Regions from separate parts of the Kitasatospora sp. NPDC059812 genome, predicted to be linked through region 2. Evidence: riboswitches for the same ligand, from Rfam matches in the RefSeq annotation. Region 2 holds a riboswitch; each other region holds the start of a gene.
The links. A riboswitch is a leader RNA that binds a small molecule or an ion and turns the genes downstream of it on or off. The one in region 2 is predicted to bind cyclic di-AMP.
Positions count from the first base shown of each region.

Region 1: it holds a riboswitch for cyclic di-AMP, as region 2 does, so the genes downstream of both, ACFV6D_RS00340 (NlpC/P60 family protein) here and ACFV6D_RS36205 (transglycosylase family protein) in region 2, are expected to answer to the same signal.
Region 3: it holds a riboswitch for cyclic di-AMP, as region 2 does, so the genes downstream of both, ACFV6D_RS31335 (peptidoglycan DD-metalloendopeptidase family protein) here and ACFV6D_RS36205 (transglycosylase family protein) in region 2, are expected to answer to the same signal.
Region 4: it holds a riboswitch for cyclic di-AMP, as region 2 does, so the genes downstream of both, ACFV6D_RS22920 (transglycosylase family protein) here and ACFV6D_RS36205 (transglycosylase family protein) in region 2, are expected to answer to the same signal.

Region 1 is NZ_JBHWIO010000001.1:72,508-76,261, reverse strand. It holds gene ACFV6D_RS00345 (C40 family peptidase) at 1-44, opposite strand, end outside; gene ACFV6D_RS00340 (NlpC/P60 family protein) at 272-1,417, opposite strand; cyclic di-AMP (ydaO/yuaA leader) riboswitch at 1,428-1,577, opposite strand; gene ACFV6D_RS00335 (NlpC/P60 family protein) at 1,916-2,950, opposite strand; gene ACFV6D_RS00330 (NYN domain-containing protein) at 3,151-3,754, opposite strand, start outside.
Region 2 is NZ_JBHWIO010000124.1:8,928-12,681, reverse strand. It holds gene eno (phosphopyruvate hydratase) at 1-490, opposite strand, end outside; gene ACFV6D_RS36205 (transglycosylase family protein) at 758-1,675, opposite strand; cyclic di-AMP (ydaO/yuaA leader) riboswitch at 1,681-1,848, opposite strand; gene ACFV6D_RS36200 (cytochrome P450) at 2,059-3,351, opposite strand; gene ACFV6D_RS36195 (SDR family NAD(P)-dependent oxidoreductase) at 3,627-3,754, shown strand, end outside.
Region 3 is NZ_JBHWIO010000086.1:17,865-21,618, forward strand. It holds gene ACFV6D_RS31335 (peptidoglycan DD-metalloendopeptidase family protein) at 208-1,167, opposite strand; cyclic di-AMP (ydaO/yuaA leader) riboswitch at 1,170-1,352, opposite strand; gene ACFV6D_RS31340 (MFS transporter) at 1,665-3,197, shown strand; gene purB (adenylosuccinate lyase) at 3,222-3,754, opposite strand, start outside.
Region 4 is NZ_JBHWIO010000047.1:58,229-61,982, reverse strand. It holds gene ACFV6D_RS22925 (hypothetical protein) at 313-1,290, shown strand; cyclic di-AMP (ydaO/yuaA leader) riboswitch at 1,721-1,881, shown strand; gene ACFV6D_RS22920 (transglycosylase family protein) at 1,868-3,292, shown strand; gene ACFV6D_RS22915 (hypothetical protein) at 3,515-3,715, shown strand.

The DNA of each region.
Region 1 (3,754 bases), on a different contig from region 2:
ACCAGCGCACGGGCGAGCAGTTGGGGACGACGGTGCACGGGCATGGCGGCAGCGGCTCCGATCCGGCGGTGGGGCCCCGCCGCCGCACCAACGCGGGCGGCCCTGGAAGCGGAGTCCGGTGGCAGACGTTAGCGAGTCCGGGCAACCGAGTCCAAACCCCTGCCAACCCGAATATTTGACCCGTAATCGGACATCAGTCCGAGGCGCCGGAAAAGCCGCAGGCCCGGCCTTCCGTGGTGGAAGGCCGGGCCTGGGAGGGCCTGCGCGAGGATCAGACCCGCACGATGGAGGTCAGCGGCATGTTGCCGACCGCCTCGTAGCGGACCGACGCGCCGGGCTTGGGCGCGTGCAGCACCTGGCCGTTGCCGGCGTAGATGCCGACGTGGTGGGCGTCCCCGTAGAAGATCAGCAGGTCGCCGGGCTGGGCCTGGGAGAGGTCGGTGCCGATCCGGGTACCGGCGTGGGCCTGCTCCTGCGAGGTGCGCGGCAGCGCCACGTCGACCTGGTTGAACGCCCAGACCATCAGGCCCGAGCAGTCGAAGGAGCCGGGGCCGGAGGCGCCGTAGACGTACGGGCTGCCGATCTTGGAGGCGGCGATGGACAGCGCCGCGGCGCCGCGCGAGCTGCCGGCGCTCGGCTTGGTGACCGGCGCGGCGGGGGCCTGCGACGCGCTCAGGTCGGTGCGGCTGTTGTCGCGGGAGGAGCGGTCGGCGGCCTGCTGGGCCGCCGCCTGCTGCTGGGCGGCCTTCGCGGCGGCGTCGGCCTTCGCCTTGGCCTCGGCGGCGGCCTTCTCCTCGGCCGCGCGGATCGCCTGGCGCTCCTGCTCGGACAGGGTGTTGAAGAGGTCCTGCGCGGCCTTGAGCTTGCCCTGGACCTCGTCCTTGGCGCTCTTCAGCTGCTGGGTGGTGGTCTCCATCTCGGCGAGCTTGCCCTGGGCCTCGGAGCGCACCTGGTCGAGCTTGCGCTGCTCGTCCTGGAGCTGCTTGAGCTGGCCCTTCTGGGTGCCGCCGGCCTGGTTCAGCGTGTCGGCCTGGCTCAGGAAGGTGTCCGGGCTGGCGGAGAACATCAGCTGGACGGTCTGCGATATGCCGCCGTTGCGGTACTGCTCGCCGGCGATCTCGGCCAGGCCGCCCTGAAGGTCGGTCACCTGCCCCTGCTGCCGCGCCACCTGGTCCTGGAGGTCGGTGACCTGCTTCTGCAGCTGCTGCTGCTTCTCCTGGGCGGCGTTGAGCTTCTCGGTCGCGACCTCGGCCTGCTCGTTGAGCTGGTCGACCTGCTCCTTGACCTGGTCCTTGGTCGGCTGCGGGTCGGCGTGGGCGCCGGACTGCGCGGACAGCGCGACGGCCGCGGCGGCGAAGCCGGTCATGATCGAGACCCGGGTGCGACTAGCGGGCTTGGGACGACGATGGGACGCCACGAAGGCGGACTCCTTCTTCCTACGCCGTCTACCGGGTGAGCTGACGGGTTCGGGCCGGAAGCGTGCCCTACGACGCCTCACGGCCGTTCCACCGGCCGACCTGGCGCCGATTCACCCCGGAGGAACGTGGTTCCCCGGCTCCGTTCGACAGCACCCCCGACTGCTGGGCTCCCCGTCGGGCAGGCACTGGGCCCGCCCCGCTGCGTCACGAACTCGACGGAAACCACCGCCGTCACCCTGGCTGGGCGATCGGGAGTGCGGTGGTTCGGGGCACGACCCTAGTAACTGAACCGTGATCCGTTCAAATCCTTGTCAGAAAAAAGACGGAAGAAGACCAAAGTTCTTTTGTGAATATGACACATAGTGATCACCGCCGTACGCAAAGCTGATCAGTCTTCACCGGGGACTCGCACGGCGGACAAAACCCGAACGCCACCCCCGGTCGGAGGGTGGCGTGGATCACAGGCCCGGACGGGGCCCTTCGGGCGTGTCGGGCCGTCAGACCCGGCGGATCGTGTTGATCGGCATCGCGTCGACCTTCATCACCTTCACCACGTCGCCGGTGTGCGGCGCGTGCACCACCATGCCGTTGCCGATGTACATCCCGACGTGGTGCCGGTCGGGGCCGTAGATGACCAGGTCGCCCGGCTGGGCCTGGTCCAGCGTGACCTTGGTGCCGACGTTGCCCTGCTCCTGCGAGGTACGCGGCAGCGAGACGCCGGCCTGGCCGTACGCCCAGACCATCAGGCCCGAGCAGTCGAAGGTGGTCGAGCCGGTGGCGCCCCACACGTACGGCGAGCCCTGCTTGCTCATCGCCTTGGCGACGGCCACGCCCGCGTAGCCGCCGGCCTGCGGGAGGCTGCCGAGGTCGGCCCGGTCGCTGCCGCGCGAGGCGCGGTCGTCCTGCTGCTGCTGGGCCCGCAGCGCGGCGCGGTCGGAGGCGCTGAGCGAGTTCAGCAGATCCTGCGCGGCCTTGAGCTTCTGGTTGACGTCCGTCTTGGCCTGGTTCAGGTCCTTGGTGGTGGAGTCGAGCGAGGCCAGGACGGCGGCGGCCTCGGACTTCTCCTGGTCCAGCCGACGCTGCTGGTCCAGCAGGCCCTTGAGCGCCTCGGACTCGCTGGCGCTGGCCTGCTGGGCGCTGGACGCCTTCTCCAGGTAGCCGGACGGGTCCGAGGAGAGCATCAGCTGGACGGACGGGTCGATGCCGCCGGTGCGGTACTGCTCGCCCGCCACGCCGGCCAGGCCGGTCTGGAGCTGGGTCATCTCGTCCTGGCTGCGGGCCACCTTGTCCTGCAGCTGGTCGGACTGCTTGCGGAGCTGGTCGGCCCGCTCCTTAGCGCCGTTGTACTTCTCCGCCGCCTGCTCCTGGTCCTGCTGGAGCTGGTCGATCTGCGCCTTGACGTCGCTCTTGCTGGGCTGGGGCGCGGCGTGCGCGGCGACCTGCGCGGAGAGGGCGACCGCGGTCGCCGCGGCAGCGGTGAGCACGGAGACCCGGGCGCGGCTCGGCTGCTTGGGACGGCGGTGGGAGGCCAAGGGAATTGCTCCTTCTTCCATCGGCCTCACCCGATCAGGTGAGAATCCGGAAAATAGGTTTGACGCCACACCCTAGGGAAGATCCACGGGTTTTGCCACTCCCCCGAAGGCGTGAACTCCACTTCCCCCGCAGGCTTCACCGGATGTGCACACCGCCGCAAACCGGGCGCTGACCAGGCGTCATTCCGTCGAGGCAGCCGTCAGGGCCGCGCCAGCCGGTTCAGCAGCAGAACGGAAGCCACGGGGCGCGCGCCCGCCTTCCGCACGCCCTCCGCGACCTCCCGGTCGGTGGACACCACCACCACCGGACGCCCCTGCGGCTCGGCCCGCACCAGACGGCGGATCAGCTCGTCCGCGGTCTCGCCGGTCCGGCTGAACCGCACCCGCACCCCCCGCGGTGGCGCCATGATCACCGGAACGTCCAGGTCCTGCCCGTCGAACACGCAGGTGACCTCCGCCTGCGTGCGCTGGGCCAGCATCGCCAGCCCGCCCAGCAGCCGGATCCGCTGCTGCTCCAGCGGCAGCGTCGGATAGCCCGTCTTGGTCACGTTGTAGCCGTCCACCACCAGGTGCACCTGCGGGATCGCCAGCAACTGGTCCAGCAGCGCCGGATCGTCGTCGGCCAGACCGCGCCGGGCCACGTCGTGCGGCGAGGCCGCCCCCGGCACCACCGCCTCCACCAGGTCCCCCGGCCGGATCTGGGAGACCGGCAGCGCCAGCTCCCGCTGGAGCCCCTGCGCCGACTGCAGCACCGTGTCCAGCAGCAGCCGCAGCCGCATGTCCTCGACGCTGCGGCCCTCGCGG
Region 2 (3,754 bases):
CCTGGATGTCGACGTTGGAGTCCGCGTGCGAACCGCCGTTGAGGATGTTCATCATCGGAACGGGCAGCACGTGCGCGTTCGGGCCGCCCAGGTAGCGGAACAGCGGCAGGTCGCTGGCCTCGGAGGCGGCGTGCGCCACGGCCAGCGAGACGCCCAGGATCGCGTTGGCGCCGAGCGAGGACTTGTCCGGGGTGGCGTCCAGGTCGAGCATGGCCTGGTCGATCAGGCGCTGCTCGGTGGCGTCGTAGCCGACCAGCTCCGGGCCGATCTGCTCGATGACGGCCAGGACGGCCTTCTCCACGCCCTTGCCGAAGTAGCGGTTCTTGTCACCGTCGCGCAGCTCCAGCGCCTCGAAGGCGCCGGTGGAGGCACCCGACGGGACAGCGGCACGACCGGTGCTGCCGTCGTCGAGGCCGACCTCGACCTCGACCGTGGGGTTGCCACGCGAGTCGAGAATCTCACGGGCTACGACGACATCGATGGACGGCACGAGGCATCTCCTTGCGGAAGCAGGGTCCGGCTGACGTTGGGTGCTGCCGGCGGGACGATTGCGGAGTCGTTACGACCAGAGCCTAACCGCCCCGGCCCCCGGGGCCGCGCTGGCCTCGGTCCCGTCTCAGCGTGTGGCCCGGCTACCCACCAGTAGTTCACCTGCTTGCCCGATCGAAGCGGGCGAATACGGGGGAATGCGGGCGAAGGGGGACGGCGCCCGTCCCCCTTCGCCCGCAGGGCGCGGGCCGCTCAGGGCCCGGGCCGCTCAGCCGAGGTGCAGCACCTGGCCGGGCATGATCAGGTTGGGGTTGCCGCCGACGGTGCCGCGGTTGCCGTCGTACACCGACTGCCAGCCGCCGGACACGCCCTGGGCGGCGGCGATCGTCGACAGCGTGTCGCCGGCCCGGACGGTGTAGTCGTGACCGCCCTGCGCGGCGGCGGGCTGCGCGGCCGGGGCGGACTGTGCGGGCTGCGCGGCGCGGGGCGCGTACTGCGGCTGGGCGGCGGGCTGGCCCGCGTACTGCTGGTAGACGCTCTGGTGGCTGGTCCAGTACCAGGCGCCGTTGTTCTGGTACCAGTACACCTTCGCGTCGGCGTCCCAGCCGGCCTTGCCGGAGAAGCCCTGGGTCTGCGGCTGCGTCTGCTGCGGGGCCTGCTGGACGGGCTGCTGGGCGGCCGGCTTCGGGGCGGCCTGCTGGACCGGCTGCTGGGCGGGCTTCGGGGTCTGCGCCTGCTGGGTCGGCTTGGCGGCGGACTGCTTGGCGGGCTTGGCGTCCGTGGAGGTGTCCACGGAGGCCGGGGCGCCGCCCTTGCTCAGACCGGCCTTCTGGGAGCAGACGGGCCAGGCGCCCGGGCCCTGCGAGGCCAGCACCTTCTCGGCGACCGAGATCTGCTGCGCCTTGCTGGCCTGGTTGGCCTGCGGGGCGTAGGAGGTGCCGCCGTACGCCTTCCAGGTGCTGGGCGTGAACTGCAGGCCGCCGGAGAAGCCGTTGCCGGTGTTGATGCTCCAGTTGCCGCCGCTCTCGCACTGGGCGACGGCGTCCCAGGTGGAGGCCGGGGCGGCGGAGGCGCCGGTGGCGGTGAGGAGCGGCATCGCGAGTCCGACGCCGGCCACACCGGCGACGGCGATGGCCTTCTCGGTCTGGGTGCGACGACGGTGGCGGCCAGTTCCAACGAACAGCATGACGAGGTCCCTCTCCGCACGCCTGCGAGGTGAGCTGTCGGGTTCGGACCGGGAGGTGGCCCGGCCGCCGAAAGCGGAAACGATTCCGCTCGGGCGGCTTCACCCCAAGCCGTTGGGGAACGGCAACAAACCTGGTTCCCCCGCCCCTGCCCAGGGTCTGGTCGGTTTCCCGTGACGCGGCGGGCAGGATTCGGCGTTCCGCGCACGAGGTCCGCAGCTGCGAACTCCAGGGAGAGTAGACAGATCATCAGACCAATAACAAGCTCATATCACCGATATCACACACAAATTACGGCGCGTGGTCAATCGCCTACCAACGGCGGCGGTATGTCCGGATTAATGCGGGTTCAGACCTGGCTCCACGAGCCGCCGGAGACGCGCCGTCAGCGTGTCGGAGCGTCGGCCGACGTGACCGGCGCGTGCGGAGAGCGGGCCTCCGGTGTGAATTCGACCGGGAGTTCCCGCAGGCCACGCATGATCAGGCCGCCCCGCCAGCGCAGGTTCTCCGGGCTTTCCGCGAGCCGCAGGTCCGGCAGCCGGGAAAGCAGCGTGGTCAGTGCGCTCCGCCCCTCCAGGCGGGCCAGCGGGGCGCCGATGCAGTAGTGGATCCCGTGGCCGAAACCCAGGTGCGGATTGTCCGTGCGGGCCAGGTCCAGGGTGTTCTCGTCCGCGAACCTGGCCGGATCGCGATCCGCCGCGGCCAGCACCACCAGCACCGGATCGCCCACCGGGATGTCCACCCCGCCGATCGACAGCGGCCGCGTCGCGAAGCGCCACGTCGCCATCTCCACCGGCCCGTCGTAGCGCAGGAGTTCCTCGATCCCGGTGTCCAGCAGCGCCGTCTCGCCGCGCACCACCGACTCCTGCAGCAGCCTGCGCTGCTCCGGGTTGCGCAGCAGCGCGTACGTGCCGTTGCCGATCAGGTTGACGGTCGTCTCGAACCCCGCGAACAGGAGGATGAACGCCATCGCGGCGGCCTCGTTCTCGTTCAGGTGCTCGCCGTGGTCGCTCGCCCGGATCAGGCCCGAGATCAGGTCCTCGCCCGGATCCGCCCGCTTGCGGTGGATCAGCTCCAGCAGGTACGCCCGCATCCGCTTCACCGCCCGCCCCACGCCGCCGCGTTGGCCGCCGCCGTGCCGGATCATCATCCCGGCCCAGTCCCGGAAGTCGTCCTGGTCCTCGGCCGGCACGCCCAGCAGGTCGCAGATCGCGTAGATGGGGAGCGGGAACGCGAACTCGTGGATCAGGTCCGCCGAACCGCGCTGCGCGAAGCCGTCGATCAGCCGGTCCGTGAGCTGCTGCACCCGCGGCTCGAACTCCGCCACCCGGCGCGGCGTGAACGCCTTCGACACCAGCCGGCGCAGCCGGGTGTGGTCCGGCGGGTCGATGTTCAGCAGATGCGTCATCAAGTCCGCCTGGCGCTCCCCCGGAATTCCCACCCGCCCGGTGCGGTGCGCCTGCTCGCTGTGGTGCGCCGGGTTCTTCGACAGCCTGCTGTCCGCCAGCGCCTGCCGCGCGTCCGCGTAGCGGGTCACCAACCAGGCCTCCACCCCGCTCGGCAGCGTCGTGCGGTGCACCGGGGCGTGCTCGCGCAACCAGGCGTAGGCGGGGTACGGATCGGTGGCGAACTCCCAGGTGAAGAGCTGCGGGGCGGCGGGGTCGGGCTGCACTGGCATGCGTCGACCGTATCCGGTGGGTCGGGGCCGCACCGCCTCCGGCGACCCCGACCGGCGGAGCCGGATCGTCGACACCCGGCGGACGGCCCGCCAACGCTCCGTGGACGCCTCGTGGACGGTCCGTGGACAGCTCTTGGACAGCTCTTGGCCGGGTGGCGGGCGTGACCCTGGTCACCTGAGGGGTAATCCCTGTTGCGGAGGGTCAGGACCTGCCTACGATCCTCCGCAGAAATCGTGGGCGCCGGTGCGGTGTCGCCCACAGGGAGGAGCAGACCATGCGGGTCAGCGGGTCAGTCGTCGTCATCGCGGTACTCGACGGCGGATCGGGAGCCGAGCTCGCCCGCCGGTTCGCCGCCGCCGGAGCCGCCGGAGTGCTGATCGCCGACCAGCGGGCCGGCGTCGC
Region 3 (3,754 bases), on a different contig from region 2:
CCGCGCGCGCGCCCGCCCCCCCCCCCCCCCCGGGCCGGCCTGGGCGTGTCCCGCGCCCATGTCCACTGCTGCGGCGATCACCCGGTCGAGCGGTCACCCGACATGACCATCCCGGGCGGTCGATTCGCCCCGTAGCAGCGGTGGTTCCTCACCCGACGCATCCGGCACATCCGGTGCATCCGGTGCATCCGGTGCATCCGGCACTGGTCAGAGCGCGACGCCGTGGGCCCGCAGGTAGGCGACCGGGTTGATGTCCGAGCCGTACTCCGAGCCGTTGCGGATCTCGAAGTGCAGGTGCGGGCCGGTCACGTTGCCGGTCGCGCCGGAGAGGCCGATCTGCTGTCCGGCCTTGACGGCCTGACCGATCTTCACACCGATCGAGGAGAGGTGCGCGTACTCGGCGAAGTGGCCGTCGGCGAGCTTGATCTCGACCTCGTTGCCGTAGGCGCCGCCGTTGCCGGCCTTCACCACGACGCCGTTGCCGACGGCGCGCAGCGGGGTGCCGGTGGAGGCGACGAAGTCCTGGCCGGTGTGGTGGCCGGAGGCCCACATCGAGCCGGCCACGCCGTAGGCGGTGCCCAGCTTCGGGCTGGCCAGCGGGGCGACGAAGGCGGAGGCGGCGGCGACCGGCACGGCGGTGACCGCGGTGGTCGGCGCGGCGGTCTGCAGCTGGGTCTGGAGCTGGGCGGACGGCTTGGCCGCCTCGGTCCGGACCTCCAGCTGGGCCTGCGGCTTGGCGGCGGTGGTGGCCGGCGCGGCGTCCTGGGCGGACGGCTGGGCGGGCTTCGCCGGGGCAACGGGCTTGGCCGGGGCGGCCTGGCCGGCGATCACGAGCTGCTGACCGGGGAAGATCAGGTCCGGGTTGCCGCCGACGACCTCGCGGTTGTGGTCGTACAGCGCCTGCCAGCCGCCGTCGACGTGCTGGGCGTCGGCGATCCGGGACAGGGTGTCGCCGCTGACGACGCGGTAGCTCTCCTGCGACGGGGCCTGGGCCTGGTCGGCGGGAGCGGCGGCCGGGGCGGCGGTGACGGCGGCGGCCGGCGCGGGGTAGGCCTGGGCGCTCATCGCGGTGACGAGCGGCAGGGCGAAGGAGACACCGGTGACGGCGGTGGCGATCCCGATGCGGGCGGCGCGGGGCAGGGCGATACGACGAGCCTGTGCAGGCATGGAATTTTCCTCTCCGACGCCTGCGAGGTGAGCTGTCGGGTTCGGGCTGGAGTTGCCCGGCCGCACATGCGGCTTCACCCCTAGCCGGCCCTGGATCCGGGTACGCGAAAGCGTGCCGTTTCCGGTCCGGCGACTTACCTGTGGGTCCCCCGCTCCTGCCGTACAGAGTTCGGTGCGAGCCACCGGGCAGCGGCAGGATTCGGCGTTCCACCCGGTGGATCCGTCCGGACTGGCCGGGCGGTCGCTGAACTAAAACCCATCCGTTCGGGTGAAGCAATGTCGATCACTTGAACCGGCAACAACCCCCCGAGCTGCGGTGACCCTCCGAATGATCGGCTGCACCGTACGTGCACAATCCATTCACCCGGCGCCACTGATCCACGACGCTGCGCCGATTCCGCCACCGCTGCGCACCCACCCGCTCACGCACCGCGCACCCACCGACACACCCCCCGGTGACCCTTGTCACGTACGCCCCACGGGCGCAGGATCGGCCCGTGGCCACCTCCGAAGCAGGAACACTGCGCCTGGGCACCTCGCGGGGACGCTGGGTCCTCCTCGCGACGGTGCTCGGCTCCAGCATGGCGATGCTCGACGGCACCGTGGTGAACGTCGCGCTGCCCCGCATCGGCACCGATCTCGGCGCCTCCCTCGCGTCCCTGCAGTGGACGCTCAACGCCTATCTGCTCACCCTGGCCGGACTGATCCTGCTCGGCGGCGCGCTCGGCGACCGGTACGGCCGGCGCCGGGTCTTCCTGATCGGCGTGCTCTGGTTCGCCGCCGCCTCCGCGGCCTGCGCCGCCGCCCCCACCATCCACGTGCTGATCGCCGCCCGCGCCGTCCAGGGCATCGGCGGGGCGCTGCTCACCCCCGGTTCGCTCGCCATGCTGCAAGCCGTCTTCCACCCGGACGACCGCTCGGCGGCGGTCGGCCTGTGGTCGGGCCTCGGCGGGGTGTCGGCCGCGGTCGGCCCCTTCCTCGGCGGCTGGCTGGTGGACGGCCCCGGCTGGCGGTGGATCTTCCTGCTGAACCTGCCGCTCGCGGCCGCCGTGGTCGCGGTCACCTCCCGGTTCGTCCCCGAGAGCCGGAACGAGAGCGCCGTCGGCCGCTTCGACGTGCTCGGCGCGCTGCTCGCCGCGCTCGCCCTCGGCGCGATCACCTATGCGCTGACCGCCGCCGGAGAAGGCCTGTCCCCCGCGGTCTGGCTCACCGGCGTGATCGGCCTGCTGCTCGGCGCGGCCTTCATCGCGGTCGAGCGCCGCGCCGCCGAGCCGATGCTGCCGCTCGGCCTCTTCTCCTCCCGGCTGTTCACCGCCGTCAACCTGGTCACCCTCTGCGTCTACGCGGCGTTCAGCGGGGTGTTCTTCCTGCTGGTGGTGCAGTTGCAGATCGTCTCCGGCTTCTCCCCGCTGGTCTCCGGCCTCGCCCTGATCCCGATCACCGTGCTGATGCTGACCCTGTCGGCGCGCGCCGGGCGGCTGGGCAAGCGGATCGGCCCCCGGATCCCGCTCACCGTCGGTCCGCTGCTGTGCGCCGCCGGGGTGCTGCTGATGCTGCGCATCGGCCCCGGCTCCTCCTACTGGGCGGACGTGCTGCCCGCCGTCACGGTGCTGGGCTGCGGGATGACCCTGCTGGTCGCGCCGCTGACGGCGACGGTGCTGGCCGCCGTCGAGGTCCGGCACGCGGGCATCGCCAGCGGCGTCAACAACGCCGCCGCCCGCGCGGCCGGGCTGCTCGCGGTCGCCGCGCTGCCCTCGCTCGCCGGGCTGAGCGGCGACGCCTACCGGGTGCCGTCCGCCGTGGACTCCGCCTTCCGCACCGCGATGCTGATCTGCGCCGGACTGCTGGTCACCGGCGGGCTGACGGCCTTCGCCACCGTCCGCGGCAACGTGCTCGCGCCGGTGGACCGCCCGGTGGCCGAGCCGGACTGCGAGTGGGCCTGCGGCACCACCCCACCACTCGACCCGGGCCACGTCCACACGGACGAGGGCCCCGCCACCGGATCGGCGGCAGGGCCCTCAGCCGGCTGACGAATCGTCAGGAAGTACTGCCCGTCAGAGAATGTCGGCCGGCGCGTACTTGGCGGCCTCCGGGTAGGCGGCGGCGACGGCCTCCACCTGGCGGACCACCTCGGCGACCTGGGCGCCGGCCGCACCGGTGAAGGAAAGCCGGTCGGCCAGCAGCGCGTCCAGCCCGGCCCGGTCCAGCGGGATCCGCTCGTCGGCGGCCAGCCGGTCCAGCAGCTCGTTCTCGCGGCCACCCGCACGCATCGCCAGCGCGGAGGCGACGGCGTGCTCCTTGATGACCTCGTGCCCGGTCTCCCGGCCGACGCCCGCGCGCACCGCGCCCATCAGCACCTTGGTGGTGGCGAGGAACGGCAGGTAGCGGTCCAGCTCGGCCTCGATCACGGCGGGGAAGGCGCCGAACTCGTCGAGAACGGTCAGGAAGGTCTCCAGCAGGCCGTCGAAGGCGAAGAAGGCGTCCGGCAGCGCGACCCGGCGCACCACCGAGCAGGAGACGTCACCCTCGTTCCACTGGTCGCCGGCCAGCTCGCCGGTCATCGAGGCGTAGCCGCGCAGGATGACGG
Region 4 (3,754 bases), on a different contig from region 2:
CGATAACCGGCCGTGAGCGGTTCCCCGCTGAATGTTGATCTTCAGACGCCCGGAGTCGCGCTGCCGTGACGCTCCGTCAGGCGACCTCCTGGCTGTGAGACATCTCACGCGCCACACAGGCAACTCGACGCCCCGTCGGACACGTCAGGGCTACGAGCGGTGATCGCTCGAAGGCTGGGTGAGATATGTCCGGATTGCGGGCAAACCGCCCGGACGGACACGGCGGGAACGCGGCGCACCCGCCATGACCACGTGAAACTCGAACGGCAGCCGAATGCAGGCCTGACGGGCCGATGTCCTACGATCTCCGGCATGAGCACCGCAGCCATCCCGGGCGCGCCACTGCCCGTCCGCACTCCAGGCTCCCGTGCGCGGGGGCGCCACCGCCGCCCCGAGCGCCCCGAGATCCCGGCCGGCTCCCCGGCCCTGGTGCTCGCCGTGCCCGCGACCGCCGGGCCCGAGTCCCGCTCGGTCGTCGAGGAGCTGCTGTCGATCGTCCGCAGCGAGCAGAGCGGCATCCAGACCGCCGTCGGCTACCTCCCGGGCGAAGCCGCCCAGGGGGTCGACAGTGACGACCGCACCGTCGCCGAACTGCTGGCCATGGCCGCCGAGGCGGGCCTGCCCGCGCCGGTCCTGGTGCCGCTGGTACCCGGCCCGCACGGATTCCTGACCGAACTTCACGCCCTCGCCGCGGAGTACGGAGCCCCCGTCACCGACGTGCTCGGCCCGCACCCGCTGCTCGCCGAGGCCGTGCACGTGCGCCTGTCCGAGGCCGGTCTGGCACGCGCCGACCGGGCCCGGCTGTTCGCCATCGCGACCGCCGCGGACGGCGTCGTGCTGACCACCGTCGGCGGCGAGGAGGCCGCTGCCGCGGCCGGCATCACCGGTGTCCTGCTGGCGGCACGACTGGCCGTCCCGGTCGTGCCCGCCGCGCTCGACGTGCCGGGCTCGGTCGCCGCGGCCGTCAACCACCTCAAGGAGACCGGCTCCCAGCGCCCGGCGCTGGCCCCGCTGGTGATCGGGCCGGAGGCCGACTCCGAACTGCTCGCCACGGCCGCCGAGGAGACCGGCTGCCCGTCCGCGGCGCCGCTGGGCGCCTACCCGACGGTCGGCCAGCTGATCGCCGCCACCTACCTGGCCGCGCTGCCGGCACCCTCCCCCGAGGCCCTGGCGCAGGCCGAGGCCGAGGCGGCGGAGACCGCCGAGGGCGCGCACGCCGACCACTCCGGCCGGGGCGGTCACGCCGCCCACGCCGCTCGCACCGCCACCGAGGAGTCGGCCGGCCAGTAGCGGTCACCGCACGCGTGAAGGGCCCGGAACGTAGCCGTTCCGGGCCCTTCCTGCTTGTCCCGTAAGGGAGTTAAAGGGCGAATAGGTGCGATGTCCGTTCTATCCGCATTTGTTCGCCGTCGCTCGATCCATCCCCCGACGGCCACAGTGTGGACGCACCTCCTTCTCGGCGGGCGGCCCCCGGGGGACCCGACCCGCCGTCACCCGCCTCCTGAAGCACAGACAGTTGTGCACGCCCTTCGCGGCATTGCCGGAAATCGGCCATTTTCGATCATGGCGAGCGAGGGGAACGACCGTTCTCGCCAAACCGTGATGCGCGTCACAGGTGTTTGCAGTTTGAACTTAAGTCTGCTTAACGTGCTCCCCGTTCGTGGCCACACGAACCCAGTTCATCCGCGACGCCGAGTCCTGCCGTCGGATGTCCTGGCAGCGCGAAAACGCACCACGGCAGGAGCGGGGGACCCACAGGTAAGTCGCCCCGGACCGTTCCCCGGAACGATCCAGGGCTAGGGGTGAAGCCGCGCCCACAGCGCGGCCGGGCAACTCCAGCCCGAATCCGACAGCTCACCTCGCAGGCGTGGGAGAGGACTGCGTCTTCATGCTGCCCACCAACGGCACCCGTCTGTCCAGTCGTACCCGACGCGTGATCGCCGCCATCGGCGTCGCGGGCGTCGGCCTCACCATCCCCTGCCTCACCTCCGGCACCGCCTCCGCCGCCTCCGTCGCCACCTGGGACAAGGTCGCCCAGTGCGAGAGCACCGGCAACTGGAGCATCAACACCGGCAACGGCTTCTACGGCGGCCTGCAGTTCACCTCCAGCACCTGGGCCGCCTTCGGCGGCACCGCGTACGCCCCCCAGGCCAACCAGGCCACCAAGGACCAGCAGATCGCCGTCGCCGAGAAGGTCCTCGCCTCGCAGGGCCCCGGCGCCTGGCCGGTGTGCTCGGTCCAGGCCGGCCTGACCAAGGGCGGCGCCGCGGCTGCCGTCGACACCTCGGCCGGCTCGACCACCGGCTCGGCTGCCAGCTCGACCGCCACCAAGCCCGCCGCGAAGCCGGCCACCCCGGCCGCCAAGCCCGCGCAGAGCCAGGCCCCGGCCACCCCGGCCGCCAAGCCCGCGCAGAGCCAGGCCCCGGCCACCCCGGCCGCGAAGCCCGCCAAGCCGGCCGCACCGGCCCAGGACCAGGCACAGGCCCCCGCCGACTCCGCCAACGGCACCTCGGCGCAGAAGGGCCAGAACCAGGCCCAGAACAGCGCCCAGCCCCAGGGCGACGACTACACCGTCGCCTCCGGCGACTGGCTGTCCTCGATCGCCGACAAGCACAACCTCCAGGGCGGCTGGCAGCGGCTGTACGAGCTCAACCGCGGCACCCTGACCGAGGGTCCGGACACCATCTACCCGGGCCAGCGCCTCTCGTTCAAGGACGGCGGCCAGGCCCAGCAGTCGGCTCAGACCGACCAGTCCGGCTCGGACTTCACCTGGTTCGACCGCTCGCAGAAGTCCGGCCAGACCTCCAACGGCGCCGCCGTGAACGCCAAGCCGACCGCCCAGCCGCAGGCCCCGGCCCCGGCCCCGGCCGCCAAGCCGGCTTCCAAGCCGGCCGCCCAGGCGCAGACCCCCGCTCAGGCCCCGGCCGCCACCGGCAGCATGGCCGCCGCGGTCTCCTTCGCCCAGTCGAAGGTCGGCCAGGCGTACGTCTACGGCGGTACCGGCAACGGCGGTTGGGACTGCTCCGGCCTGACCCAGGCCGCGCTGCGCGCCGCGGGTGTCTCCGTCCCACGCGTCGCCGCCGACCAGGCCGCCGCCAGCACCCGCGTCTCGCTGGACAGCCTGCAGGCGGGCGACCTGCTGTTCTGGTCCAACAACGGCCAGAACTCCGGCGTCTACCACGTCGCGATCTACATCGGCGGCGGCCAGTACGTCGAGGCCGCCAACCCGAGCTCGGGCGTGCGCCTGCAGACCGTCGCCAACTGGGCGCCGGACTTCGCCGGCCGGGTCTGAGCACGACCCGCGGGTGACAGCTGACAACTGACGGCTGACAGATAACAGATTTCAGATAACAGATTTCATCATCTGTTATCTGTCAGTCGCCGCCCGCCCCGGCGGTCGCCCGGCGCCGCAGGAAGGCCGCCGGCAGGCCGCCGGGCAGGACCGCCCGAGGCCATGGTCAAAGCCCGCCCCCAGCGGGCATGCTGCTGCTCCGGCACCCGAGGAGGAGTCACCATGGCCCAGGTCACCGTCACACTCGACGCCAACCTCGCGATCGACGCGATGATGCTCTCCGGCACCAAGAACCCGCAGGACGCCGTCGAACTCGTCCTGCGCGACTACCTGGCCCGCGGCCGCCGCACCGAGACCCGCACCGGCGACGCCACCGACGGCCAACGGCTCACCGAGAGCCGCCCCACGGACCACGAGGGCTGACCCGGCACCCGGGCGGCACGCAACGGGCCCCGGAGAGCA